Regions from separate parts of the Mesorhizobium sp. CO1-1-7 genome, predicted to be linked through region 1. Evidence: predicted binding sites of a transcription regulator. Region 1 holds the regulator's gene; each other region holds the start of a gene.
The links. The regulator LexA, encoded in region 1, represses DNA repair genes until DNA is damaged. The targets are predictions, from matches to a motif close to TGTTCNNNNTGTGTTCNG.

Region 2: the regulator LexA is predicted to act here: its motif matches at 3,399-3,416, upstream of LB516_RS21080 (DUF3072 domain-containing protein).
Region 3: the regulator LexA is predicted to act here: its motif matches at 2,920-2,937, upstream of LB516_RS12100 (PA0069 family radical SAM protein).
Region 4: the regulator LexA is predicted to act here: its motif matches at 2,131-2,148, upstream of recA (recombinase RecA).

The regions. Positions count from the first base shown of each region.
Region 1 is NZ_JAIUHA010000003.1:32,654-39,804, reverse strand. Features, by position in the region: gene LB516_RS06790 (ComEC/Rec2 family competence protein) at 1-2,155, shown strand, start outside; gene lexA (transcriptional repressor LexA) at 2,149-2,892, opposite strand; gene LB516_RS06780 (GntR family transcriptional regulator) at 3,303-4,076, opposite strand; gene LB516_RS06775 (ABC transporter substrate-binding protein) at 4,226-5,212, shown strand; gene LB516_RS06770 (ABC transporter ATP-binding protein) at 5,271-6,050, shown strand; gene LB516_RS06765 (ABC transporter permease) at 6,056-6,979, shown strand; gene kynU (kynureninase) at 7,028-7,151, shown strand, end outside.
Region 2 is NZ_JAIUHA010000009.1:219,716-226,866, reverse strand. Features, by position in the region: partial or broken gene LB516_RS21110 (SOS response-associated peptidase) at 1-316, shown strand, start outside; gene LB516_RS21105 (hypothetical protein) at 560-766, opposite strand; gene LB516_RS21100 (hypothetical protein) at 778-1,230, opposite strand; partial or broken gene LB516_RS21095 (Atu4866 domain-containing protein) at 1,883-2,075, shown strand; gene LB516_RS21090 (SDR family NAD(P)-dependent oxidoreductase) at 2,245-2,694, opposite strand; gene LB516_RS21085 (hypothetical protein) at 2,653-3,297, shown strand; gene LB516_RS21080 (DUF3072 domain-containing protein) at 3,450-3,659, shown strand; gene LB516_RS21075 (YidB family protein) at 3,816-4,289, shown strand; gene LB516_RS21070 (DUF4112 domain-containing protein) at 4,296-4,745, shown strand; gene LB516_RS21065 (EF-hand domain-containing protein) at 5,122-5,631, shown strand; gene LB516_RS21060 (hypothetical protein) at 5,871-6,164, shown strand; partial or broken gene folP (dihydropteroate synthase) at 6,360-6,883, shown strand; gene folB (dihydroneopterin aldolase) at 6,887-7,151, shown strand, end outside.
Region 3 is NZ_JAIUHA010000005.1:85,170-92,320, forward strand. Features, by position in the region: gene LB516_RS12075 (S49 family peptidase) at 1-567, shown strand, start outside; gene LB516_RS12080 (membrane protein) at 650-835, shown strand; gene LB516_RS12085 (4-(cytidine 5'-diphospho)-2-C-methyl-D-erythritol kinase) at 841-1,764, shown strand; gene moaB (molybdenum cofactor biosynthesis protein B) at 1,751-2,305, shown strand; gene LB516_RS12095 (glycosyltransferase) at 2,334-2,861, opposite strand; gene LB516_RS12100 (PA0069 family radical SAM protein) at 3,012-4,166, shown strand; gene LB516_RS12105 (ribonuclease HII) at 4,319-5,014, shown strand; gene LB516_RS12110 (F0F1 ATP synthase subunit B) at 5,144-5,635, opposite strand; gene LB516_RS12115 (F0F1 ATP synthase subunit B) at 5,646-6,245, opposite strand; gene LB516_RS12120 (F0F1 ATP synthase subunit C) at 6,308-6,532, opposite strand; gene LB516_RS12125 (F0F1 ATP synthase subunit A) at 6,599-7,151, opposite strand, start outside.
Region 4 is NZ_JAIUHA010000007.1:68,264-75,414, reverse strand. Features, by position in the region: gene alaS (alanine--tRNA ligase) at 1-701, opposite strand, end outside; gene recA (recombinase RecA) at 973-2,073, opposite strand; gene LB516_RS16445 (carbohydrate kinase family protein) at 2,355-3,299, shown strand; gene LB516_RS16440 (pseudouridine-5'-phosphate glycosidase) at 3,377-4,294, shown strand; gene LB516_RS16435 (TfoX/Sxy family protein) at 4,478-4,801, opposite strand; gene LB516_RS16430 (GFA family protein) at 4,892-5,389, shown strand; gene sufA (Fe-S cluster assembly scaffold SufA) at 5,423-5,803, opposite strand; gene LB516_RS16420 (SUF system Fe-S cluster assembly protein) at 5,905-6,297, opposite strand; gene LB516_RS16415 (cysteine desulfurase) at 6,319-7,151, opposite strand, start outside.

The sequences.
Region 1 (7,151 bases):
TCTGGCCGTTGGGGCGATCGCCTATTTCTCGCTGGCGTCCGAGCCCGACTTTGCAAAGCCCGCCGCGGTCGTGGTGCTGATGGCGGTCTGTGCCTTCGTCTCGCGTTCCTGGCCCAAAACCCATCTGTGTCTCATGGCAGTGCTGTTGTGCGCGCTGGGCCTGCTCGCGGCGAAGGTCGAAACATGGCGAGCCGGAACCCGGATGCTGGGTTCGGAAATCTCCACGCAACTGACCGGCCGCGTGGTCTCGATCGAGGAGATGGAGAGCGGCCGCATCCGGCTGACCATGGACGTGACTTCGACCGCCCGGCCGAAACTGCGCTATGCGCCGGAAAGGGTCCGGCTTTCCGCACGCAAGATACCGCCGGGAATGACCGCCGGCTCGCTCATCACAGGCTACGCCAAACTGTTGCCGCCGACCGGCCCGGTGCGGCCGGACAGCTACGACTTCTCTTTTGACAGCTATTTCGCCGGCATCGGCGGCAGCGGCTTCTTTCTCGGCAATCCAACGGTTGTTTCCGCCGACGACGGTGAGATGCCGCTATCGGCTCGCCTTTTTTCAGGCATCGAAAATGCCCGCGAAGCCATCGCCGACCACATCAGGGGCAGCGTCGGCGGCGCTGAAGGCGAGATCGCGGCGGCGCTGATCGTCGGCGTGCGCGCCGGCATACCCGATGAAATCAATGAAGCGATGCGGCGTACCGGCATCTATCACATCATCTCTATTTCGGGACTGCATATGGCGCTTGTGGCCGGCACCATCATGGGTCTGCTGCGTGGTGCCTTCGCGCTGTTTCCAGACTTTTCCGCGCGCCGGCCGGTGAAGAAATACGCGGCCGCCGCCGCACTGTTCTCGATCGCGGCCTATCTCATCATTTCCGGTGTCGTCGTTGCCGCCGAACGCAGCTTCATCATGCTGGCGGTGATGCTGATTGCCGTCTTCTTCGATCGCGCTGCGCTGACCATGCGCAATCTGGGGATCTCGGCGATCGCCGTCATCCTGGTCTCGCCTCACGAGGTCGTCGGCCCGAGCTTTCAGATGTCGTTCGCCGCGACCGCGGCCCTGGTTGGCGCTTATGCCGGCTGGGCCGATCACCGTGCGGGAAAGACGCGGCCACCGCCGCCAAAGCGATCGCTGCCCGGGTTCCTGACGCGAAAATTCCTGCTGGCGACAGGTGGACTGGCCATGACGTCCATTATCGCCGGCAGCGCCACGGCACTGTTTGCCATCTGGCATTTCCAGCGGGTATCGCCGCTCAGCCTGTTCGCCAATCTGGCCGTGATGCCTATCGTATCGGTCGTGATGTTCCTGGCCGTCGCCAGCGCGCTGTTGATGCCATTCGGATTGGATTGGCCGGCTCTCTACCTCATGGGCAAGGGCCTGACAGCAATGATCGCCGTGTCTGCGTGGATATCGGAGCGCTCTCCGGTCGATGGAGTCGGGCTGATTTCGCAGCAATCCGTGCTGCTGGTCACCGTCGCGCTGGTTATCGCGACGATGGCGACGACATGGCTGCGGCTCGCGGCGCTGCCATTCGCGCTCGCCGGCCTGTTGACTGTGTCGCACACACGCGCGCCCGATGTGCTGATCTCGGAAGATGCGCGGCTGGTCGCGCTGCCGATCGGCAATGGCGAACTGGCCGTCAACCGGGAACGTCCGAACGAATTCGCAACCGACAACTGGAAGCGCGCCCTGATCTCCGAAACAATCGTCAAACCGGAAATGTTCGACACGACAGACAGGCAATTCGATGTTGCCAGTCCCACCGACCTGCCGCCGGGATCGCCCTTCTACTGCCGCGAAGGCCTGTGCCTTGCCAGGCACCCTTCCGGCGCGATCATTGCCTATGTCGAGGACCGCAAGACCACCTGGAAAGCCTGCGCTTTCGCCGACCTGATCATCGTCAATGACGCAACCGCCTATGACGCCTGCCACAATCCACTGGTTCTCGTCGTCACCAAACGGCAGCTCGCCCGCAAGGGAACCGCTGCCGTCTTCTTCAATCCCCAGTCGGCCACGACCCGGGCCGCGATCGCATTCGCCGTCGACGGACCATACCGGCCCTGGCACGAACAGCGAAAATTCTCACGCGAGGCGAGGGGGCTGCCGCCGTACAAAAAACCCGACAAGCCCGATGACAAGCCGGTTCAGTAGCGCCTGATCAACCCGACCAGCTTGCCTTGTACCTTGACCCTGTCCGGCCCGAAAATGCGCGTTTCGTAGGCTGGATTGGCGGCCTCGAGCGCGATCGAAGCGCCTTTGCGGCGGAACCGCTTCAGTGTCGCTTCCTCTTCGTCGACCAGTGCCACGATAATTTCGCCCGGGCTTGCCGTGTCGGCATTGCGGATAATGACCGTGTCTCCATCGAAGATACCAGCCTCGATCATCGAGTCGCCCTTGACCTCCAACGCATAGTGCTCGCCGCCCATGATCATGTCCGGCGGCACCGAGATCGAATGCGTCTGATGCTGGATGGCATCGATCGGCACACCGGCGGCGATACGGCCCATGACCGGGATGGACACGGCTGAAACCGCGTCGTCGTCGTTGCCGGCCGCGGGCAGGCGCGAAGGCGCAGCGGCCGGCCTGATCTGGCGTCCGAGACTGCCTTGGCCAAGGCTGCCTTGGATGACGCTTGGCGAGAACTTCTTTGCCGCATTGAGGCCCGGCGCGATCGAGTCCGGCAGCCGCAGCACTTCCAGCGCGCGCGCCCGATTGGGTAGCCGGCGAATGAAGCCGCGCTCCTCCAGGGCCGTGATCAGGCGATGGATCCCCGACTTGGAGGCAAGATCGAGTGCTTCCTTCATCTCGTCGAAGGAAGGCGGTATCCCGCTTTCCTTGAGCCGTTCGTGGATGAACATCAGCAGTTCATGTTGCTTGCGTGTCAGCATGGCGGCCCCCAAGACATTGAACGAAAGGTTGAACCAGAATCGAAAAAACAAACCCAGAACAAACACTATCTGTTCCAGTTGTGTTCTGCAACCGTTTAAAGTTTAATGAATTTGTTAAGGGGTCTGAAGTTTTTTGCCCGCGACGGCGGGCGGCAACCAGTCCTTTCCGCCGTCGGCAGGCGCATTGAAATCGTTTTGGTTAATGGCCTGTGGCCCATCCGCCGACGAGGCTTTGGCATCAGTTAGTTGGAAGGCTTCTCCTCGGAGGGACGTATAATTCGCGGAGCCATTATTCGCGGAACGAAACGAAACCAAAATGCCAACGATTGGTAGCTTCGGGCGGCCATGGATCGGGGCGTTCGGCGCACTCCGGCCAGCGCGTTCGAATAGGCGTCGCGGAAGCGCTGAAGTTATCCCGAACCCGCCTTCAAGCTGCCGGCGCGAGCGGCGTATCTGGTAGCGCCGCTGTCTTCGCTGTGGACATAGACGTGCAGTGTGTAGCCGATATGCGCCGTCATCAGCGCCTTGGCCCGCTCGACGTCACGGTCGAGCGCCGCTTCCATGATCGCGGTATGGTGTTCGATCGCAATCGCTTCGCGTAGCGCTTCGATTGCCTCTTCATAGCCATCCTTGAGGCCGGCCGCGGCCCGCAGTGTCGGCGCCAGACCAAGAAAGCGATGATGCCGGCGCAGCTGATCCGAGATCGTCGAGCGGAACCGCAACAGCCAGTCGCATGTGGCGGCGCTCAGCAGCGCCGCATGGAAAGCCTCGTGGTTCTCGTCCCATCTGTCGACGGCCGCGTCCGAGGGATCGTCGACCGCCGTCTTGCAACGCGAGAGCCGGTAGTGGGCGGTGACCACGGCATCCTCCCACTCCCTGCCGCCTTTTTCCATCGATTCGAGGAACAGGGGTATCTCGACCACCATCCTGGCGCGTGCCAGATCCTCCAGCTCGGCCCGCGACACCGGAGCCACGGCAAAACCACGATTGCTGATCGCGGTGACCAGGCGTTCGGCCTCGAGCCGCGACAGGGCTTCGCGCAACGGTGTCCAGCCGACGCCATAGGTGCCGCGCAGCGCACTCAGTTTGAGCGGGGCGCCCGGCATGAGGCGCGTGGTCAGGATGTCGCGCCGCAACAGCTGATAGGCGGCTTCCGTTTTTGTGGAACTTGTTTCATCCAGCATCGTGATCAATCCGTCGTCTGGCGAAAGTATATATGATACCGGGTCCTAGCAACAATTATATATAATGTTTGACACAGACCGGCGGACTGACCATGATCGCCGTAGTAGCCGCGTTTCCGAGCGGCCCTGATCAAATCTGGGAGGAAATGATGTTGAAGTCGAAATCCGCTTGGTTGTCGGGTTTGGCCCTGGCGGGCGCATTGATGGTCGGCGCCGGCAGTGCCGCGGCCGATCAGATCCGTATCGGCATTGCCAATTTCGGCGAGCATCCGCAATTGAACGCCGCCATAGCCGGCTTCAAGAAGGCGCTGACGGACAATGGCTTCGTCGAGGGCAAGGACGTCGTCTACACGGAGAGCCACACCAATTTCGATGCATCGCTGGTGCCGCAGATGATCGCCAAGCTGCAGGCCGAGCAACCCAAGCTGATCTACACCATCACCACGCCGGTCTCACAGATCGCCAAGAAAGCGCTCGCCGGTTCCGGCATTCCGATCGTTTTTGCCGCGGTCACCGATCCGGTGGCGGCCAAGCTGGTGCCGTCATGGGACGCCGGAGACGAAGGCATGACCGGCGCCAGCGATCTGCAGGACGTCGCCGCGGTGATGGCCTTCACCAAGAAGCTGCTGCCGAACGCCAAGCGCTTCGGCGTGCCTTATAATCCCGGTGAGGCCAATGACGTTGCCTTGGTCGAAAAGCTCAAGGCGGCGGCACCGGCCGCGGGCTTCGAGGTGGTGGAGGTCGGCATCGACAACGTCAATGACATCCAGCAACGCATTGCTTCGCTCGCCGGCAAGGCCGACGTGATCTACGGCCCGGCCTCGAACCTGATCCAGCCGGCGATCGCCGCTGTCTCCGCGGCCGCCCGCCAGGCCGGTATCCCGGTCGTCAACTCCGATGACAGTGCGGTCCGTAACGGCACCGTGCCGGCGAGCTTCGCGGTCAATTACACGCAGGTCGGCGTCAACGCCGGCAACATCGCCGCCGAGATCCTCAAGGGCAAGGATCCCAAGACGATCGCGCCGTCGCGCCCGGCCTACAAGGACCACATGGCAACGATCTCGCGCAAGGCGATGGCCGCGTTCGGCATCGAGATACCGGCTTCAATGGCCGATTGCGGCTGCATCGTCGACTAACATCGGAACTGCTGGGGTGACGGCGTCGGCGCCGTCATCCCGAGGTCAGGGAGAAACGATGCTCGAGATTCGATCCGCGCGCAAAGTGTTCTACAAGGGCCAGGCCGACGAGAAGGTCGCGCTGGACGGTCTCAGCCTGTCCTTGGCCACCGGAGAGTTCGGCATCGTCATCGGCTCCAACGGGGCCGGCAAGAGCAGCATGCTCAACGCCATTTCCGGCGCCCTGATCCTCGATTCCGGCCAGATCCTGATCAACGGCGCCGACGTGACTGCAATGCCGGTGCACAAGCGCGCCGCGAAACTGGCGCGCGTGTTCCAGGACCCGATGCGCGGCACCGCCGCCAGCATGACGGTTGCGGAAAACATGCTGCTGGCCGATTTGCGCAGCCAAAAGCGCACCTTGCGCCCGGGGCTGAACACCACCCGGCTTGCATCCTACAGGGAACGCCTGTCGATCCTGGGTCTCGGTCTGGAAAATCGTCTCGACACGCGCGTCGACCTGCTCTCGGGCGGGCAGCGGCAATCCTTGTCGCTGATCATGGCGGTCGGTGGATCGCCGGACTTGCTGCTGCTCGACGAGCATACCGCGGCCCTCGACCCGCGCACGGCCGAAATCGTCATGCAAGCGACGGTTCGCGCCGTCAACGCGCTGAAACTGACGACTTTGATGGTGACCCACAACATGCAGCACGCCGTCGACCATGGCAGCCGGGTGATCATGCTCGATGCGGGCCGGGTGCTCCTGGAAGTTGCCGGGCAGGAGAAGGCGAGGGTCACGGTTATCGATCTGATCGGCCATTTCTCGGTCAAGACCGATCGCATGTTGCTGGCGAGCTGATCATCATGGGTTTTGTTGGGGACGTTCTCACCAGCTTCGTCGCGATCATGCCGGTCACCCTGGCGCAAAGCCTGATCCTGGCCTTTGTCGTGCTCGGGATCATGATCCCGTTTCGCATGCTGAATTTTCCCGATCTCACCAGCGAAGGCGCCTTTCCGCTGGGCGGCTGCGTCTGCGGCGTTCTCCTTGCCGCCGGCGCATCGCCGCTGATGGGCATTGCTGCCGCCCTTGTCGCTGGCTTCGCGGCGGGCTGCTGCACCGCCTTCATCCATCTGCGCTTCCGCATCCACACGCTGCTTGCGGGCATCCTGATGATGACGATGCTCTACAGCATCAACCTTCGCATTATGGGCAAGTCCAACCTGTCCGTCTTCGGTTCGCCCTCGGTGTTCGACTGGGTGCCGTTCGCGCGGCCGGGTTTCCCCGCCAGCAAGATTGTCGTCGCGGGTCTCCTCGCGCTTGCCGCCTTCATGCTGCTCTACATGTTCTTCAGGACCGAGAAGGGGACTGCCGTGCGCGCCGTGGGCGCCAATCCTGACATGGCCGAGGCGCAAGGCATCAATGTCTGGGCCGCGACCATAGGCGGTGTCGGGCTGGCCAGCGCTTTTTCGGCGTCAAGCGGTGCGCTGATGGTGCAGTCGCAAGGCTTCGCCGACGTCAATATGGGCCTGGGAATTCTCATCAACGGCCTTGCCGCGCTGATGATCGGCGAAGCCGTCGTCGGCAAGCAGACGGTGTGGCGGCAATTGCTGGCGCCCTTCGCCGGCGCGATCATCTACTACCAGCTGGTGTCGTTCTGCCTTGCGGCCGGCATGCCGCCGCCTGACCTGAAGCTTGCCACGGGCCTGTTCGTGCTGGCCATGCTTGCCTTGCCCAGCCTCAAGCGCAGCCGGGGGTCCGCACCGGTTCGCGAAGCGATTCGTGAGTAACCCGGCGTGAATGACCAAGGCGTGAATAACCAGGGAATGTCACAAATGATGCCTACGACGCTCGATCTCGCAGCCGTCGATGCCATGGATGCGGCGGACCCGCTGCGTGCCATGCGCGACCGGTTCATCTTGCCGGAAGGCGTGATCTACCTCGACGGCAATTCACTCGGCG
Region 2 (7,151 bases), on a different contig from region 1:
CTTCGCCATGGCCGGCATATGGGAAGAGTATGCCGACAAGCTTACGGGCGAACTTGTGCGGACCTTTGCCATCGCCACCTGCGAGCCCAACGATCTGATGGCGACCATCCACGACCGCATGCCGGTGATCCTGGCGCCGGCCGAGTACATGCGCTGGCTTGGGCCGGAGCAGGACCCTCGCGAGCTGATGAAGCCCGTTCCGTCCGATCTAATGAAGATGTGGCCGATCGACAGCAAGGTCGGATCTCCGCGCAACAACACGCCCGACATCATTGATGAGATCGGTCGCGGGCCTACTGATCTGTTTGACGTCTAGGTTCCGGGCTTTGGAGGCCGCTGCCACGACACATAGGGCATCTGATCGTAGACCCTTTGCAGCCGGTTCGGTGCACTCCCGTCGGGCAACACGTGCCGTTTGAGCTCAGCCACTTTGCGCATTGAAAAACCTTGCCGGCGCCGAGACATTGCCGACACCCGAACTTCCTAAATCCTGCCAAGTACCACCTGCCCACCTACCTGAGACGGCGAGAACGTCAGGGGCATAAAATAGTTTCACCGGCTAATCCACGTCCGAGATTTTGCCGTTCGTGAGGTGCGTCTCGATTTTGCTGAGCGCCTTCCGAATGACGTCGACAGCCTGCAAGTTGACTGCGAAGTCGAAATTGCCTTCCGCCGTCTCGAAAATCAGGACGCCGATCTTCGTTTCGTCGTCCCTCAGCATGCCGATGCCAATTCCTGTGGGCATATACGGTGGTCTATCTGCCATGGTTTCCTCCTTCAGAGATAGCGCTCCCCATCATCTCGGTGCTCGAAACAGAACCAATGCGGATCCTGGCGAGGCCGAGCAAAGCCGAACCCTCCGCGCTTCGCGCAACCTGTGCGCTCGCACATGTGCCTTAGCACTCTGGCGCGCTCGCGCGGCACGGGCGTTATGCCGTCGGGAAGCCTGGTCGGTTCGTCGCTCATCTGCGGAAAGATTCCATAAGACTGCTTGACGGGCAAGGAATTTGTTCCTTTTCTGTTCTCATGGCGCATGATCCGATCGACACGCTGGGGAAGGCGACCCGGCACAATATGCTTGTGAAGGTGGAATGCAGTTGCGGCAATGTCCGTTACTGCAGATCGGCCGATCTCATGATGGTCTATGGCGGCGGCGTTGATCCTTTGAAGCTGAAATTCGACTGCAACCGGTGCAAGCCATCGATCAAGATCACGCTCCTTGAAGTCCATCCGGAGCACCTTCCGAAGCGTCTGATGATCCACAAGCCGATGAAGGTGGACGGCAAGATCACCTGGTACACCGAAAGGTTCAGGGGATGAGCGGTTCTTTCTCGGAGCGTTGCAAAGATGCCCGCCGGGTACCTCTGCAACCTACCTGGCGGGCCTAGGCCGTTACCTGTGGCAAGCCTTCACAACCCGTCGCGGCCCGCTAAGGTGGCCGCCGCCGACTCCGCCAAGAAGTAAGCCTGCGCAATACGCCCCGGGCCCTGTTAGCGTCCGGGTGTTTGCGAGAAGAGGGCAGCTCTTGAGATGTACCCAGCTACCATCCGGAATTTGAAGTCGCGAAGCCGGACGAAGGCCCGGTTGCAAAAGAACGATCGAACCGACATTGTGACCGTGAGTAGGCAGGGAAGACCCTGCTTGAAACAGTCAACGGGCAAGGCACGACCTTTTGTGCCGACAGAAATTCACGTCAGCACATTCGCAGACGGAGATGACACGCTCGGAATCCTGTCTGTCCAAACCACCGCAGGTCTGCTGGAGAACGCGTTAGACAAACAAGCCGCTGAAAGCATTGGAGCCGCCGTCAACGAGATAAGGTCGAAGCTGGGCCCTTACCTTTGTTCGTCACCGCTTGCGACACGCTCGGCGATAGCGAACGCTCCTCCAGAACGGTCGCTATGACGATGCGCGTGGCCGTGGAGAAAGTGCTTACCCAGGGCCGATACGAGGTCCGTGGCAACCACATCGATTATTGGGATGACACCGGCTTCACAGCCGATGGTGAGTTCAGAGATGGAGTCCTCTACCATGCTGGCATCGTGCTCTATCGACGTCGTAAAATTCCGCGTTAGCGGCGTTCACCCGGGCGCGGAGCGTCGGGCCGAGCGCCCTATCCCGAAGGAAGAGTAGAATGCAGCTCGTTATTCTGGCAGATTGGTGCCATAGCAACGATGGAACGCCTCAGGTACGTAGGGCCGCCATTCCGACAGCACTATGCGTCAGTAGGAATTGACCAGGCAGTCAAGCGATCTCCTCAAACTCGAATCCGCCAATGGTCATTCCCCCGTCGACAATCAGCATCTGGCCGAAAACATAGCTTGAGGCGCCTGAGCACAGCCAAACGGCCGCTTCGGCAATTTCGCTCGGCCTACCGCCTCGTTTGGCAGGAATGGCGTTCGTCGTCTGTGCCGCAAAGGATGAATTTTGGGCGCTTGCCGTTACGACCATTGGGGTCTCGGTCCACCCCGGCGCCAAGGCGTTCACTCGAATCCCGTGTGCGGCGTTCTCCATCGCCGCGACCCGCGTCAGCCCATGAACACCATGTTTCGACGCCGCATAGGCACACATCCCGCCTGGGCCAGTCAGTGCCGCAACGGAGGCAGTGTTGCAGATCACACCGCCGCCACCGCGCTTTAGAAGCGGAAGCTCATGCTTCATGCAGAGAAAGACGCTGCGCAGGTTGGTGCGCAAGACTCTGTCGAAATCATCCGTGGGATAGTCTTCGATCCGATGCGCGCCGCCTGTGATCCGGCGAGCTTGATGACGGCAAGCGATTATTACGATGAGATTAGCGCTGCCCGGAAAGGGGTGTGCTGGGTCCTTTACGACAGCGACAATGTTGTCCTTCAGGTAGCGCTGGGTGCTATCGCATTGCGTAGCAAGCGGGCAAATGAGTTTCTCGCCTGGCTGTTGTCCCCCAGCTTTGCAACGCGAACTCGCGTGTCGCTTTTTCATCCCGATGTCATTGCAAAGACGAAGTCTGACGGTCGCTTCATGGCAACCAGAGATGATTTTTTTTCGCCCTCGCCAGTGCGGTATGACGTCGTGCGCGTGATGAACGCCCTTGGGACGAGGAACTTTCCTCGTCTTCAAATCGAACGCGCGGTAACCGCCGTGGCAAAGACGGTTGTCGATGGCGGTTTGCTGGTTTTCGGTCGAAGTGCCGATGAACTCGATGGCAGGTCACAGGCCACGATATTCCAGCGACTCCAAAATGAGTTCATAGCTGTTGCGGATATGGCGGGCGGTTACGAATTGAGGGATTTCGTGTTGAAACTGCAAGCTGACGCTTAATGGGGAAGGCCGTTTCTTGCTTTATCACTCGCGCATGCTGGCCGCCGCCGTGCCTGACACCCCAGCCCAACCTAAGCGAGCCTCAGCCTTGAGAAAACGATTGGAACAAAAAGAGATCAAACGCATTCCCTAGGCTACGACAGGAGATTGCAATGGAAGACTTGCGCGCAAAAACCGATGCAAACGTCGAGAAAGATCCTGACCAATGGGTGAGTGGTGGCGACCCGATGACGCCGTCCCAGGCGTCCTATCTGAAAACCCTGTGTGAGCAGGCTGAGGATCAGGAAAGCTTTGCAGACAACCTCAGCAAGGCAGAGGCGTCTAAGCGCATAGATGCACTGAGGGCAAAGCTGAAACTTTAAGCACCGGCTCGGGCGCTCTATCGTTACTAAACTTGACCTTCCGTCTCGCGCGATGGAGCGGTCGCGATTGCCAAGCCGTTCCTGATATTGCTGGCAATCGCGGGAACTTTTGGCAGGGCGAGACCTTCTCCATGTTCGAAACCACAGGAGGAACGAGTGGCCAATCTAGGAAGACTTGCGATCGCTATGCTGGGGGTTTTGGCTTATCAAAACCGCGACAAGATCGCGGAGGCGATCCGCGGAGCGGGAGAGCGCGATCCCAATAATCCGCAAGGCGGGATACTGGACCAGGTGTCGAAGGGCCTATCCGGCACCGCGCTGGGCGATATTCTTGACCGCTTTAGAAATGCAGGTGCCGGGTCGAAGGTGGACTCCTGGGTTGGCACTGGGCCGAACCAGCCGATCGAGGCGCACGAGGTGGAAACGGCGATTGACGCTCAGACACTGGAAGCACTTTCCCGCCAGACCGGCCTCTCGCGCGAGGAGCTGATTGCAAGGATTACCAGGGATTTGCCCGATGCGGTTAACCAGATGACCCCCGACGGCACCCTCCCAGCAGACCACCGAACAAAAGTCCCAGACCAGCCCAACCTGCTCGACGACGTGCCTTCCCGGCCGATACAAAGCTAATTCCACATGACGGAAGCGGACTGGAGAGGTGCGAAACCGAGGAGATTGGATCGAGCGAGCAATGGCAGCCGGAAAGTAGGGACAAGCGAAACGCCTATTGTGGATCGCCAGACTGCGAGGGCAATCGCCGAGCTCGACCTCTTGGCAGTGCTGCTTGATTCGCGCTGGCGAATCCCGGGAACGCCAATTCGGTTCGGACTGGATGCTCTGGTAGGCCTGGTGCCTGTGCTGGGCGATACAGCAACCGGGTTGATCTCGGCTTACATTGTGCTGCGAGCCCGCAAATGCGGCGCTGGGAAGCTGTTGGTTGCTCGGATGGTGGCCAATGTGCTGTTTGATACCGTCTTGGGAAGCGTGCCCGTCCTCGGATCGATCTTCGATGTTTACTACAAGTCGAACAACCGCAACATCCGCCTGCTTCGTGGCCATCTAAGCCGTCAGGTTGCTGAACGGTAGTTCGCAGGGCATCACCCATGCGGCGTTCGCGACCGGGAAGCGGCCGGTGTTGGCCGGAGACGATGCCGTTGCCGCCAACTTGGAATGTTTCATCCAGCCGCACTCTCGGAACTGGCTGCGGAATCTGCGCCACCTTTGTCGATGTGGGTTCAATGAGTTCGGCAAAATCGGTGAAGACCGATCTTCGTTGCGCCGCTGGCAAATCTGCGCAGCGATCAGGTGATCGGTAAGGTCGATTCCGACAAAGACAGCCAGCGCTTTGCTGAGGTGATCGGAGCTATGCCGCTTTTGCGCCCGATGCCTAGGAACCATGAACCGACCTGCTGGTTTGGACAGCACGCCGGGTGGTCGGCGTGGCAGTTAATGGAGAAACCCAATGACACGAGCATTCACGACTACAGTATTGGCGGCCGCGTTCGCTATGCTCGCCCCGTCCGCCTTTGCGCAATCGGCGGATGTTCCCAAGCCCGCATCACCAGCCCAGGATCGGACGGCGGACGAAGCCGGACAGAACCAGCAAGCAATGCGTCAAATGATGCGCGAGATGATGGATGAGATGCTGCAGGAAAAAACAGCAAGGGATCGAGACCCCGAGGCAGATTGGCGACACAGGGGCCCAAGGCTTCAGGACGACGAGATGAGCGATCGTGATACGGGACGTATGAAGCACGGCCGCAGGGCGGGAGCCGATATGATGCAGGGTGCCAAAATGAGGATCATGTTCGCCATCATGGACACCGACGGTGATGGTACACTGTCGCGGACGGAGGTTCAGGATTTCATTGGGCGAATTTTCAACGCTGTCGACGAGGACGGCGATGAAAGCGTCGACATGCAGGAACTCCAATCCTTTTTCCGTCCCGGAGGAGACCAGGACCGACGTTAGCACCGACAGGTTGTACCTCGGCCTGCTCGACGTCTGAAGCTAGGGCCCACAGGAGATGGCTCGGAGCACGGTATTTGGCTCCCCACCGTCTCATGCTCCGCCGATACTCGGTAGGATCAACGGGGTAAAGACCTGCGCAGAGCTCGCACGAGGCTGGACGGCTGTGCCCGTCGACGACCATAGGCCAAGCATTCCAAAGAAGTGGCTCTAGGCAAGCATTGCGAGGTTTAGGGGCAAACATGCATCTGGTCCAGATTCTGCTACCTCGCGCCGACAACGCAGGAAAGCCCTTCGCCAAGCAAGAGTTTGATCGTGTGAAGGAGGAGCTCGCGCTCCGCTTCGACGGTGTCACCGCGTATTTGCGCGCGCCTGCGGAAGGTGTGTGGAGGCAGGGAGCAGACGAGATCGTCATCTTCGAGGTTATGACTCACGAAGTCGATCTGCCCGATTGGCAAAGGCGGCGTTCGGAATTGGAGCGGCGGTTCCGCCAGGAGCAGGTTGTGATTCGATATCTGCCGATGGCTTTGGTCTAGCGCCTGCGGCAATGGTGTGGCCCAGACGATGACCGAGTGCATGCCGCTTCACGTCTGAGGTATACTGCAAGGCAGCTTCGGACTCAGTGCGCCAAACCGCTGATTCAAACTCAGTCAACGGTGGCTCGGCTGTCCTCAAAGGACGATGGCTAGCTGACGGTCTGCACTTCCTGACGGCCACTTTGACAAGATAAACGCCTAGCTCATGCGAGCGGTGCGCATATCGTCAACGACGTCTGGGGTCTGCAGCGCGAGCCCGACATTGCGCGAGTGGCGGCCGATACCGGCGCCGGGCTCGTCATCATGCATACCGGACGGGATCGCGACAAGCTGCCCGATGTGATCGCCGACCAGCTGGCGTTCTTGGGAAAATCGCTTGAGATCGGGCGCGGCAAGGTGTTGCCGACGGCCATATCGTGCTCGACCCCGGCTTCGGCTTCGCCAAGGAGACGGCGGAGGAAAACCTCGATCTGATGGCACGGTTTGCCGAGCTTGGCGCGCTCGGCTTCCCGCTGATGGCCGGTACGTCGCGAAAGCGTTTCATCGGCACCGTCACCGGCCGCGACGCCGCCGACCGGGCGGCCGGCACGGCGGCGACCAGCGTCATTCTCCGGCTCAAGGGCGCGCATCTGTTTCGCGTCCATGATGTCGCAATCAACGTGGACGCGCTGGCGGTGGCGGATGCTATGCTGGCGCGGGAAACCGGATCGGAACGCTGAGCCATGTATGTCATCCGCATGAAGAATTGCGCCTTCTTTGCCCGGCACGGCGTGCTGGACGAGGAAGAAGCGCTGGGGCAGCGCTTCTATGTCGATGCCTCGCTCACCGTCGAGCCGGGACGCGCGCTCGTCGATGACGCCATCGGGGAAACGGTGAATTACGGCGTCGCCTTCACCGTCATCGAGGAGATCATCACCGGACACCGGCGCTTCCTGATCGAGGCGCTGGCCCTGGAAGTCGCGAAGGCTCTCACCGGGCGCTTTCCCC
Region 3 (7,151 bases), on a different contig from region 1:
GCGGCGTCCGGCGGCTACATGATCGCGGTCGCCGGCGACGAGATCTTCGCCGATCCCTCCTCCATCGTCGGCTCGATCGGCGTGGTGTCGGCCTCGTTCGGTTTCCCGGAACTGATGAAGAAGATCGGCATCGAGCGCCGTGTCCACACCGCCGGCCAGAACAAGGCGGTGCTCGATCCGTTCAAGCCCGAGAAGAAGGAAGACGTCGAGCGGCTCAAGGTGCTGCAGCTCGAAGTGCACGAGACCTTCATCGATCTGGTCAAGGAGCGCCGCGGTACGAAGCTGGCGGACGATCCGGACCTGTTCACCGGGCTGTTCTGGACCGGCAAGCGAGGCCTGGAGCTCGGCCTCGTCGATGCGCTGGGCGACATGCGCACGGTGCTGAAGAACCGCTTCGGGCCGAAGACCCAGCTCAGGCTGGTGGCGCCGCCGCGCGGTTTGTTCGGCCGCTTTGGCCTGTTCGGCTCGAGCAAGGGCTTTTCGGCGCCCGATATCGCGGCGGCTGCCGCCAGCGGCGTCATCAATGCGGCGGAAGAGCGCGCATCGTGGGCGCGCTTCGGGCTTTGAAAAAGCCATGAAAGCGTCTAGCATGGTTGCCCGAAAGACCCGACCGGCCGGTCTTACCGGCCCAGCGTGGTAGGAGTTTGACATGCCGCAGCTCATTTTTTTCGCCGTCGTCGGCGTCGCCGCCTATTTCGGTTACCGCACCTTCGTGCGCGAGGCTGAACGCGTGACGGCCAAGGTGCGGCGCACCGAAAAACAGGCGGCCAACGGCGCGATGGGAACGCTGGTCAAGGATCCGCAGACCGGCGAATACCGGCTGGCCAAGGACTGACCCTCATTTCACTCGCAATCGAGACTGCGGAATCGGGTCAGCGTGTCCGGACATGGGCCGCACCCGCCAAGATAAACCTAGCTTTGCACGTCACCGGCAGGCGCGCCGACGGCTATCATCTCATCGAAAGCCTGGCTGTGTTCACGCGCTTTGGCGACAGGATCGAGATCGCGCCGGCCGACGCCGATGAGTTCAGCGTGTCCGGCCGCTATGCGGCGGACGTACCGCTCGATGGCGGCAATCTTGTGCTGAAGGGCCGCGACGCCCTGCGGCAGGCCGCCGGCGTTCGGAGCACGCCGCCGGTAAGCATCAGGCTCGAAAAGAACCTTCCGGTCGCATCCGGCGTGGGCGGAGGGTCGAGCGACGCGGCGGCCGTGCTGCGCGGGCTGACCGAGAGCTGGGGGCTGGAGCTCGATAGCGCCGAACTGGCGCGGATCGGTCTTTCGCTTGGCGCCGATGTGCCGATGTGCCTGGCGGCAAAGCCGCTGGTCGCGCGCGGCATCGGTGAGGAACTGTCGATGGTGCCGGATTTTTCAGCACTGGGTCTCGTGCTGGTCAACCCGGGCGTGCCGGTCTCGACGACGGAAATCTTCGCCGCACTCTCCCGTCGCGATAATGAGCCGCTGCCGCCGCTGCCGCGCAGCATCGATTTTCACAGCCTGCGCAACTGGCTGGAAATCACCCGCAACGATCTCGAGCGGCCAGCCCTTGCGATGCAGCCCGCCATAGGCAGGGCGCTTTCATGGCTTGATAAGGCCGGATCGGGCTTTTCACGAATGTCCGGATCGGGCGCGACGTGCTTCGGCCTGTTCGAGACCGGCAATGTCGCCAAGCGCGCGGCGGCCGAGATCCGCGACCGCCAGCCCGACTGGTTCGTCGCGGCAACGCGCAGCATGGCGTCGGAGGCTGGGCGAGATGGCCAGAATTGACGAGAGCCGTGCCTTCATTCCGGTGCGCATCGCGGTGCTGACTGTTTCCGACACACGCAGCCTGGCCGACGACAAATCTGGCCAGACACTGGCCGATCGCATTACCAAGGCCGGCCACATCCTGGCCGCCCGCGATATCGTCACCGACGACCGCGAAAAAATCCGCGACGCCGTTCTGGCGTGGTCGCGGGACAAGGCCATCGACGTCGTGATCACCACTGGCGGTACCGGTTTTACCGGACGCGATGTGACGCCCGAGGCGCTGGAGCCGATCTTCGAAAAGCGCATGGACGGATTTTCGGAAGTGTTCCACCGCATTTCCTATGACAAGATCGGCACCTCGACTATCCAGAGCCGGGCGACCGGCGGTGTCGTCAACGCCACCTTCGTCTTCGTGCTGCCGGGATCGCCCGGCGCCTGCAAGGACGCCTGGGACGGCATCCTCGAGCCACAGCTCGATTACCGGCACATGCCCTGTAACTTCGTCGAGATCATGCCGCGCCTGGACGAACATCTGCGGCGCGGCAAATCGGCGTCGTAAGCAACGCCACGCAGAGCCGTTGCAAAAATCACCCCCCAGAGCGGTGCTGCTGCTTCGGCTGCGCTGGCCAGATTTCGGCGTCGAGCCGTCTGGTCGCCAGCCCGCGCGCTAAGGCCTCGGCGCTGCCGGCATTCTTGGACAGCGATGCCGCCTGTCGCTTGCTGATCACCAGTCCGTCGGCGAGCGCGCGGTTTGCCGAAAAGACCCGGGCCAGGAACGGTGGACGGCTGCCCCGCGCCCGCGAGAACCGGGCCGCTATTGTCTGCCTGGCCGTATGGGCGACGACGGCGTCGATCCAGCCCTCCACCAGCCTCGCACCCGGTTCGAGAAACAGCAGCCAGTCACCCTTGGCCTGGCGGATGCCGGCGGCGATGCCCCCGCTCCCCACATAGTGGCAGCCGGCATGCTCGGCGACGCGATGGGTCTGGTCACTGGAGCCCGTGTCGCAGACGACAACCTCACGCACCACGCCCTCGACCGCGCCGCCAATCAGCGTCGCCAGCGTACGGGCGAGCCCCTCCTCGTCATTGTGCGTTTCAATCAGAACACTGAGCATGATTAGCCGAATAGCGGAAAGCGTTGGTCGGCGCCAGTTTTTGCAGCGCACCATAGAAAGTTCTTGATTTGTTCTCATCGATAAAATAGGAATAATTTCATGAACAGAGCGATTCGACACAACATGGACAGTCCATGGGAGCGGGCGAAGATGGAACCGATCATGCGAGCCGACATTGCAGCCTTCGGAGCAGGGCGAGCCGAAATGGCCAATGCAATGATCGAGCAGAGCGGCATGCGGGTCCGTCCGGACCGCAACCGCGGCCGGTCGGCAGGCATCAATCCGTCCGGCCGGTTCGAACCTGTCAGCCGGCATGTCTTCGACGACGGCTGGAGTTCGCTGGAGGAACTTCCTCCCTTCAAGACCGAGGTGCAGGTGGAAAAGCCGCGCACCATCATCACCCGCAACGAATCGCCCGACATCTCCTTCGACCGGTCGATCAATCCCTATCGCGGCTGCGAACACGGTTGCGTCTATTGCTTCGCGCGGCCGACACACTCGTTCATGGGCCTGTCGCCGGGCCTGGACTTCGAATCCAAGCTGTTCGCCAAGCCCGACGCGGCACGCCTGCTCGACAAGGAATTGTCAAAGGATGGCTACCAGCCGCGCACCATCGCCATCGGCACCAACACCGATCCCTACCAGCCGATCGAGAAGCAGTACCGGATCATGCGCGAAATCCTCGAAGTGCTGGAGGCGCGCGGCCACCCGGTCGGCATCGTCACCAAGTCAGCCCTGGTCGTGCGCGACATCGACATTCTGTCGCGCATGGCGGAGCGGGGCTTGGCCAAGGTGGCGCTGTCGGTGACGACGCTTGACCGCATGCTGGCCAGGACGATGGAACCTCGGGCATCGACGCCGACCAAGCGGCTGGAGGCGATCAGGCAGCTTTCGGATGCCGGTATCCCCGCTTCGGTGATGGTGGCGCCGATCATTCCGGGCCTGACCGACCAGGAGATGGAACGCATCCTCGACTCGGCGCACCATGCCGGGGCGCGCGAAGCCGGCTATGTGGTGCTGCGCCTGCCGCTGGAGGTCAGCCCGATCTTCAAGGACTGGCTGCTGCGCCACTATCCCGACCGCTATCGCCACGTCATGTCGCTGGTCCGTTCGATGCGCGACGGCAAGGACTACGATTCGGAATGGGGCAAGCGCATGAAGGGCGCCGGACCCTATGCCTGGCAGATCGGCCGGCGCTTCGAAATCACCGCAAAGCGGCTCGGCCTCAATGCCGAGCGGCGTACGCTGCGGACCGACCAGTTCGTCGCTGCCGGCAAGGACCAGGAGCAGTTGATGCTGCTCTGAACCGAAAATCGCCTCGGCTGTTCATTGCCGCCGTGGCAAAGAAATCCCGTCCGGCCTGCCCCGGCCTGCAGACGGTGCCCTCCCGGTCCGGCGCCCCACCCGACCCGGAGGGACTTGCGGAGAATCGGAGCCGATGCGAACCTCGCCGCAACATGGCTCGCGCGCGTTCTGATTCTCCGCCTCTCTTCGAAATCGTCGAGAAACCCGATTTCTCCTTCGAGACGAAGGCGATGGCCGATGGTTTGTGGCCGGTCGCCGGGATGGACGAAGCCGGCCGCGGCCCGCTCGCGGGTCCCGTGGTCGCGGCGGCAGTGGTGCTCGACCCCGCCAATATTCCCGAGGGTCTCGACGATTCCAAGCGGCTTAGCCACCTGCAGCGCGAAGCGCTGTTCCTGCACATCATCGGCTCCGCTCTCGGCGTCTCGATGGCGTCGATCAGCGCCGAGGGCATTGATGGCACCAACATCCTCAAGGCGAGCCTCGAAGCGATGCGCCGCGCACTGGTCGGGCTGCCGGTGCAGGCTAAGCTCGCGCTCGCGGATGGGCGCGACGTGCCGCCGGGATTGCCCTGCGAGGGGCGCGCGCTGATCAAGGGCGACCAGCGCTCCCAATCGATCGCCGCAGCCTCGATCGTCGCCAAGGTCATGCGCGACCGCATGATGCGCGGCTGCGGCAACCATCACGGCCGCTACGGCTTCGAAGTCCATATGGGCTACGCCACGGTCCGGCACCGCACGGCGATCGAGGCGCATGGGCCAGTGGCTCGGCTGCATCGCACCTCGTTTGCGCCGTTCCGGCTGGGCGGGACTGAAGTGGTTGAGGAAGAGAGCTTGGCCGGGCTGGAGTAAGGCGACGGCAGTGGCAATTCCGATCTTCCCCACGAGGGCGGAGATTGGCCGCTTTGACGCGCCGCTTTCTCCCAAACAAAAAAGCCGCCAGGTTGCCCGGGCGGCTTCGTGTCAGCGACTGAAGAACGCTCAGTTCAGCTTGGCCTTCACATCCTGCAGCGCGGACCTGAACAGGTCGGCTCCGGCCTTGGCGTCAACCTTGGCGGCGAGCAATGCGCGTGCCGCCTCGACGGCTATATCGACGGCGCTGGCCCGCACTTCGGCAACCGCGTCACGCTCGGCTTGGCCGATCTTCTGCTCGGCAAGCGCGGTGCGCCTGGCAACGTAGTCCTCGGTCTTCTTGTGGGCGTCGGCAGCCAGCAGTTCGGCCTCACGCTTGGCGGCCGCGACAATGTCGGCGGCCTCCTGCTCGGCTTCCTTGCGCTTCTTCTTGTATTGGCCGAGCAGTTGCTGGGCTTCGTCGCGCAGCTTGCGGGCCTCGTCGAGCTCACTGCTGATCCTGGCGGCGCGGGCGTCGAGCGCCTTGGCGATCATGCCGGGCACCTTGATGTAGATGGCGATGGCCAGGAAGATGATCAGGGCAATCGTGGCCCAGAGCGTTGCGAGAGATGTAGCGTCCATGATGCGCTCCTCACCGGGCCACGGATTTGACCGCGGCCGCGATCTCGGCCTTGCTGGCCTTGCCGCCAACGAGTGCCTCGACGATCGCCGAAGCGGTATCCTCGGCGATGCTGCCGACTTCCTTCATGGCATCGGCCTTGATGGAAGAAATGCGTGCCTCGGCCTCGCCAAGCTTCTCATCGAGCGCGGCCTCGATCTTCTTGCGCGCGGTGTCGGCTTCCGCCTTCGCCGCATCGCTGGCCTGCTGGCCGATCGAGTTCGCGTTCTTCTTGGCTTCCGCCAGTTCCTGTTCGTAAGCGGCAACGGCGGCGTCGGCCTCGCCCTTCAACTTGGCCGCCTGGTCGAGATCCTGGCTGATGCGGTCGTTGCGGACATCGATGATGCCGCCGACGCGCGGCATCACGACCCGCTTCAGGAACAGGTAGAACAGCCCGAACGTGATCGCCAGCCACAGAAGCTGCGACGGAAACGTCTCCGGATTGAATGGCGGAAACGTGCCGTGCGCTTCGGCAGGCACGCTGGTGCCGGAATGCGTGTCTCCTCCGGTCGCAGCGTGGCTGGTGTCGGCTGATGGCGCGGACTCTTGCGCGAAGGCAGATGTCACGAACATGGACTATCCCCAGATATCAGGCCCGCCGCTTGCGCGGCCGACCTGTCCAATCTTCTCAGTACTCAGCCGAACAGGGCCAGCAGCGCAATGAGAAGCGAGAAGATGCCCAGAGCTTCGGTCACGGCGAAGCCGAAAATCAGGCGGCCGAACTGGCCGTCGGCGGCCGACGGATTGCGCAGCGCGCCCGAGAGGTAGCTGCCGAAGATGTTGCCCAGGCCAATGCCCGCGCCACCCATGCCCAGGCAAGCGATGCCGGCGCCGATGTACTTTGCTGCTTCTGCGTCCATTTGTTCAACTCCTTTGGATCTGAAAATTCCGTTGCTATTCCATCCGGCGTCGTGCCGGAAACCTGATTAGTGCGAAGGATGGAGGGCGTCGTTGAGATACATGCAGGTCAGCACCGCAAAGACATAGGCCTGCAACAGCGCCACCAGCAATTCGAGCGCCGTCAACGCCACCGCCATGGCTAGCGGCAGGATCGATCCCGCAATGCCGAGCGCACCCAGCGCACTGAGGCTGACCACAAATCCCGAAAAAACCTTCAGCGTGATGTGGCCGGCGAGCATGTTTGCGAACAGACGAACCGAGAGGCTGACCGGGCGCGACACGAAGGAAATCACCTCGATCGGAACGACAAGCACCATCATCAGGAGGGGCACGCCCTTCGGCACGAACAGCTTCAGGAAGCCAAGGCCATGCTTCATGAATCCATAGACGATCACGGTGCCAATCACCATGATGGCCAAACCGAAGGTGACGATGATGTGGCTGGTGATGGTGAAGAAATACGGGAACAGGCCGAGCAGATTGGCGACCAGCACGAACATGAACAGCGAGAACACGAAGGGGAAGAATTTCATGCCCTGCGTGCCGGCGGCATCGCGCAGCATGTTGCCGACGAATTCA
Region 4 (7,151 bases), on a different contig from region 1:
ATGCGCTCCAGGCCCATGCCGGTGTCGATCGACGGGCGCGGCAGGTCGACGCGCTCCTCTTTCGTCACCTGCTCATACTGCATGAACACCAGGTTCCAGAATTCGAGGAAGCGATCGCCGTCTTCCTCGGGACTGCCGGGAGGTCCACCCCAGATGTGCTCGCCACGATCGATGAAGATTTCCGAGCATGGTCCGCAAGGACCGGTGTCGCCCATCGCCCAGAAATTGTCCGAGGTCGGGATGCGGATGATGCGATCGTCGGAGAAACCGGCGATCTTCTTCCAGAAGCCAGCCGCCTCGTCGTCCGTGTGATAGACGGTGACCAGCAGCTTGTCCTTCTTCAGCCCGAACTCCCTGGTGATGAGGTTCCAGGCAAGCTCGATGGCGCGCTCCTTGAAATAGTCACCGAAGGAGAAATTGCCGAGCATCTCGAAAAAGGTCAGGTGGCGCGCGGTATAGCCGACATTGTCGAGATCGTTGTGCTTGCCGCCGGCGCGGACGCTTTTCTGGGCTGTGGTGGCGCGCGAATAGGGCCGCTTCTCCAAACCGGTGAAGACATTCTTGAACTGCACCATGCCGGCATTGGTGAACATCAATGTCGGATCGTTGCGCGGCACGAGCGGGCTTGAGGCCACGACCTCGTGGCCCTCCTTGCGGAAATAGTCGAGAAAGGTCGACCGGATCTCGTTGACGCCACTCATGGATACTGCCTTTTCAAGAGAGCCGCCGGCCGGACCGGCGGGAGATGGCTCTGTATTTTCTAGAAGATGGAGCTGGCCTTTTAGCCGTAGCTCTTGACCCTGTCCAGAAACACGGAATTGGGCCAATTCGCGCTTTGCACCGGCACTTGCGGGGCCGCCCAAACGAAAACCGCCGGCGCGAAGGCCGGCGGTTTGGAACGCGGTACTACAGAACTCTGTTACTTAAGCATTGACTAATAGTCTGGATTTATGGCCAAATTCTGACCGTTGCCTACATCGCGCCGGCTTCGTCCTCAAAACCGTCGTCGCCATTGCCCTCGGAGCCACCATTTTCGAGGAACTTTTCGGCGATCAATCCGGCATTCTGCCTGAGCGCCAGCTCGATCTCGCGCGCGGTATCGGGATTGTCGCGCAGGAACAGTTTCGCATTCTCGCGGCCCTGGCCGAGACGCTGCGAATTATAGGAGAACCAGGCGCCCGATTTCTCGACCACGCCGGCCTTGACGCCGAGGTCGACCAGTTCGCCGGTCTTGGAGACGCCCTCGCCATACATGATGTCGAACTCGACCACCTTGAAGGGCGGCGCCAACTTGTTCTTGACCACCTTGACGCGGGTCTGGTTGCCGACGACCTCGTCACGATCCTTGACCGAGCCAATACGGCGGATGTCGAGGCGAACCGAAGCGTAGAATTTCAGCGCGTTGCCGCCGGTCGTGGTTTCGGGCGAACCGAACATGACGCCGATCTTCATGCGGATCTGGTTGATGAAGATGACCATGGTGTTGGAGCGCGAGATCGACGCGGTCAGCTTGCGCAGCGCCTGGCTCATCAGGCGGGCCTGCAGACCCGGCAGCGAATCGCCCATCTCGCCCTCGATCTCGGCACGCGGCGTCAGCGCCGCCACCGAATCGACCACCAGCACGTCGATGGCGCCGGAACGCACCAGCGTGTCGCAAATCTCCAGCGCCTGCTCGCCGGTGTCGGGCTGCGAGATCAGCAGGTTTTCAAGATCGACGCCGAGCTTGCGGGCGTAGACCGGATCGAGCGCGTGTTCGGCATCGACGAAGGCGCAGATGCCGCCCTTCTTCTGGGCTTCAGCCACGGTGTGCAGGGCCAGGGTCGTCTTGCCGGAGCTTTCCGGCCCATAGATCTCGATGATACGGCCGCGCGGCAAGCCACCGACGCCGAGCGCGATGTCGAGACCGAGCGAGCCGGTCGGCACCGTTTCGATCTCGACGACCTGCTCGTTGGCGCCGAGCCGCATGATCGAGCCCTTGCCGAAAGCCCGCTCGATTTGCGACAGCGCCGCATCCAGAGCCTTTGATTTGTCCACTGCCTTATCCTCTACCAGCCGCAAAGAATTCTGAGCCATGATACATCACCCCTTGGTCGTCAATGAAGGCCGGACAATCCGTGATCCCTGCCATTTTGTACCTTTTTTGTTCTCATTTGGCAAGGGGTGACAACCAACTGAAAAACAAAGGATATCGCGGTTTGTTCTTTTTTTGTCTCGCAAACCCTGGCACGAACGGGCTCCGCATTGGGCCAGACGGCTCGATCGTATCGCCCGACCGAATCGCCGACCAGCATGCGAAGCTCTGTCGCGCACTCTAGCGCTTGTGCGGCCGCAACAACAAAGGTCATATCGCCACCATGGTGGAATCCCCGAAGATCCTGGCCGTGGGCGGCGCCCATATCGACCGGCGTGGCCAGGTGTACGGTCCCTACGTGCCGGCAGCCTCCAATCCCGGCACGATGCGCGAGGATGTCGGCGGCGGCGTCTTCAATGCGTTGCGCAGCATGGTACGGCGCGGCGTGTCGGCCTCCCTGGTGTCGATGCGGGGCGGCGATGCGTCGGCCGATACGGTTTCACGGGCCATCGCCGAGGCAGGCATCGCCGATCTTTCGGCGGTGTTCCTCGACCGTACCACGCCGAGCTACACGGCATTGATCGATCGCGAGGGCGAATTGATCGTCGGCTTTGCCGACATGGCACTGTACGACCTGGCTTTTCCCAAGCAGATCAGGCGTTCCAAGATACGCCAGGAGGTGGCCGCCGCCGATGCCATCCTGTGCGACGCCAATCTGCCGTCGGCCGCCCTGGAGCGGCTGCTGTCGCTCGCCGCCGGTAAACCGGTTTTCGCCATCGCGATTTCGCCGGCGAAGGTAACGCGGCTAATACCGGTTCTCGGCGGGCTGGCCCAGATCTTCATGAACCGGCGAGAGGCCGTCGTGCTGGCCGGTGTCAATGCAGCGGCCGCCGAGCGGGAAATGGTCGACGGGTTGCGGTGCAGCGGCCTTGCCAGCGGCGTGGTCACGGCCGGCAGCGGCCCTGTGCTGGGTTTCGATGAGACAGGCGCCTTTTCGATCCTGCCGCCTGCCCCCAGAAAAGTCGCCGATGTCACCGGCGCCGGCGACGCGCTGGCAGGTGCGACGGTCGCAGCACTGCTGCGGGGCCAGCCGCTGCGCCACGCCGTGCGCGAGGGCGTCGCCGCGGCAACGCTGGCCATCGAAAGCGCCGACGCGGTGCCCGAATTCACCGCGGCGAGCTTCGCGGAAGCGCTGGCCCTTGTGCCGGATGCCAGGGAAGTGGCATGAGACCCGGCAAGTTCATAACGCGCGGTGAAGCTACGCTTTCCTGATGGATGCGCCGCACTCCGGATTGGAGATCAGAGATGACGCCAGACACCGCCCGCCCCTTCATCGATATCCACGCACCGGTGGCGCAGGCCCTGGCCGCCGGGCGCCCGGTGGTGGCGCTCGAAAGCACCATCATCACCCATGGCATGCCCTATCCCGACAATGGCGCCATGGCGGCCAACGTCGAAAAGATCATCGCTGACGGCGGCGCCGTGCCGGCAACCATCGCGGTGGTGAACGGCCGCATCAAGATCGGGCTTTCGGACGGCGAACGCGAATCGCTGGCGATGACCGGTGACGCCATGAAGCTGTCGCGCGCCGATCTCGGCTTCGCCGTCGCGCAGGGCCGCACCGGTGGCACCACGGTCGCCGCCACCATGATCGCGGCTGACATGGTCGGGATAAAGGTGTTCGCCACCGGCGGCATTGGCGGCGTGCACAAGGGGGCGGAAAAGAGCTTCGACATCTCGGCCGACCTCGATGAATTGGCGCGTACACCGGTGATCGTCGTCTCGGCCGGTGCCAAGGCGATCCTCGACATCGAAAAGACGCTGGAAGTGCTGGAGACGCGCGGCGTGCCCGTGGTCGGCCATGGCTGCGAGACGATGCCGGCCTTCTGGTCGCGGCAGTCACCGTTCCGAGCGCCCTTGACCTTGCACGGAGCGGAAGATATCGCGCATTTCTACCGGACACGCCTGGCTCTGGGCTTGGGCGGCGGCATGCTGATTGCCAATCCCGTGCCGGAATCCCACGAAATCCCCGCTGAAGAAATGGCGGGCTACATCGAAGCCGCGCAAAAGGCGGCCGAAGCCCTCAACGTCACCGGCAAGGCTGTGACGCCGTTCCTGCTGGGAAAAATCCTCGAACTCACCGGCGGCCGCAGCCTCAAGACCAACATCGCGCTGGTCGAGAACAATGCAAGGCTGGCGGCTGAGATCGCCAAGGCGCTGTAGGGACTGCGAAAGTCCCCCTCGCCTGGATTGCCAAGACCGAATTGCAAAGGGCAATTCGGAGCAATCCGACCTCTCCCCGAGGGGAGATGAGCTTGCAGCGTCAACGCAACCCTCTTCTCCCCGCCGGGGAGAAGGTGGCCGCGAAGCGGCCGGATGAGGGGGTGGCCTCGCGCTGGCGGGAGCCTACTTCCCCGCCCGCAGCCCAGCTTCGTAGGCGCGTCGCGCCCACACCGTCATTTCGTCGGGATCGTCGAAAGCGCTGTCGGGAATGCTCCAATAGGGCATGGCGACAAGCTTGCCGTGGCGAGAGCCGGTGTAGGTCCATTGCCGGCAGCCCGCGGCTTCGAACTCCGATGCGCTCTGCGCGTCGGCTTTCAGCAGCAATTCGCCGCGCAGCACGATGGCGACGATGACGCCATCGAAATAGATGCCTTTGCCGCCGAATAGTTTTCGGATGCTGACCGGACCGAGGCCCTCGAACAGTTCCGCGATGCGCTCATTGTCCATGCCGCGATCATGTCACCGGCATTTGGCCTTGTCATCGCCGCAACCAAAATCATGCTGACAGGTTGTGGCTATCCTGTCGGAGTTTTAGCCATGCCTGTGCTGCTCAAGGGGTCCTGTCGCTGCAACGCCGTGCGTTTCGAGGTGGAAAGCCACACGCCCGTGCCGTTCATGCTGTGCTACTGCTCGATCTGCCGCAAGCAGCAGGGCGGCGGCGGTTTCGCCATCAATCTCGGCGCCGCCTACGAGACGCTGAACATCAGGGGCAAGAGCAATCTCGGCGTCTATCGCGCCGAGATCGAGGATGACGAGCATCCCCACTGCGAGATATCGACCGGGGAGCGCAATTTTTGCCGCAAATGCGGGTCGGCGCTCTGGCTCTACGACCCAACCTGGCCGGAGCTGGTGCATCCCTTCGCCTCGGCGATCGACAGCGACCTGCCGAAACCACCCGAAAAAGTGCATCTGATGCTGAAATACAAGGCGAACTGGGTCGAGCCTGAGATCGGCAAAGGCGACAAGACGTTCGACGTCTATCCCCAGGAATCGATCGCGGACTGGCACAAGCGGACGGGTATGTGGGTGGAGTAGCTTTCTTCGCCCCGTTTACGGGGCGAAGGAAGATCAGGCCGAAGCGCGTGCCTCGGCCAGCGCCTTGAGATCGGCCGGCTTCAACTCAACCGACTCGCCGCAGCCGCAGGCGGAGCTCTGGTTCGGGTTGTAGAAGGTGAAACCGGTGCGCAGCGTCGTCTGCTCGAAATCCATCTCGGTACCGAACAGGAACAGGGCGGCTTCCGGCGCGACATAGACATGGGCGCCATCGCGCTCGATATGGTCGTCCTTGGTGTTGGGCTCGGTCACCAGATCGACCGTGTATTCCATGCCGGCGCAGCCGCCCTTCTTGATGCCAAGGCGGATGCCATGCGCGTTTTCGCGCGTGGCGACGATCTCGCGCACCCGGTCAGCGGCCTTTTCGGTCATCGTGATGACGGCAAAGCGTCCCATGTTTTTCCTTCTCCATTCCATGCAGGTTCAAGGCCTGCCGAATGATTCCTCACCTAAAATGGTGAAGTTTTATCACCGGCGCAAGTGTGCCAGGTGCGGCGCTAGTACCAGCCCACCGCCACCTGCGCCTCTTCAGACATGCGGTCGGGCGTCCAGGGTGGGTCGAAGGTCATGTTGACTTCGACGCCGGAGACGCCCTCGACGGCACCGACGGCATTTTCCACCCAGCCGGGCATTTCGCCGGCCACCGGGCAGCCAGGCGCGGTCAGCGTCATGTCGATCTTGACCGAGCGGTCGTCCTCGACGTCGATCTTGTAGACGAGGCCAAGCTCGTAGATGTCGGCCGGGATTTCCGGGTCGTAGACCGTCTTCAACGCCGAGACGATGTCGTCGGTCAGCCGCGCCAGTTCATCGGCGGGAATGGCCGAGGCGGAAACGACGCTGTTGCCGGCGGCTTCCGGCGTAGCTTCGGTGGTGGTGCTCACATCATCCATGGTCGTCACCCGAAAAAATCGTCATCCGAAGAATTTGCGCGCTTTTTCAAGCGCCTCGGCCAAAGCGTCGACTTCTGCCCTGGTATTATACATGCCGAACGATGCCCTGCATGTGGAGGTTACGCCAAAGCGTTTCAACAGCGGCTGGGCGCAATGGGTGCCGGCACGGACCGCCACGCCTTGCCTGTCTATCACCATCGACACGTCATGGGCATGAATGCCTTGCAGCTCGAAGGAGATTATGGCGCCCTTGCCGGGCGCATCGCCGAAGATGCGCAGCGAGTTGATGGCGCGCAGGCGCTCGTGGGCGTAGGTCTTCAAGTCTTCCTCATGCGCGGCGATGCGCTCACGACCGACAGAATCCATATAGTCGAGCGCGGCGCCCAGTCCGATCGCCTGGACGATCGGCGGCGTGCCGGCCTCGAAGCGATGCGGCGGCTCGTTGTAGGTGACGATGTCTTCCGTCACCTCCTCGATCATCTCGCCGCCGCCCATGAACGGCCGCATGCCGGCGAGACTATCCTTCTTGCCGTAGAGCACGCCGATGCCCGAGGGGCCATAGACCTTGTGGCCGGTGAAGACGAAGAAATCGCAATCCAGATCCTGCACGTCGATCGGCATGTGCACCGCGCTCTGGCTGCCGTCGACAAGCACCGGAATTCCACGCGAATGCGCGATGCGCACGATCTCCTTGATCGGTGTCACCGTGCCCAGCGCGTTCGACATTTGCGTGATGGCCACGAGTTTAGTGCGATCGGTCAGCCGCTTTTCGAATTCCTCGATGTGGAAGACGCCGAGATCGTCGACCGGCACCCAGACCAGCTTGGCGCCCTGCCGCTCGCGGATGAAGTGCC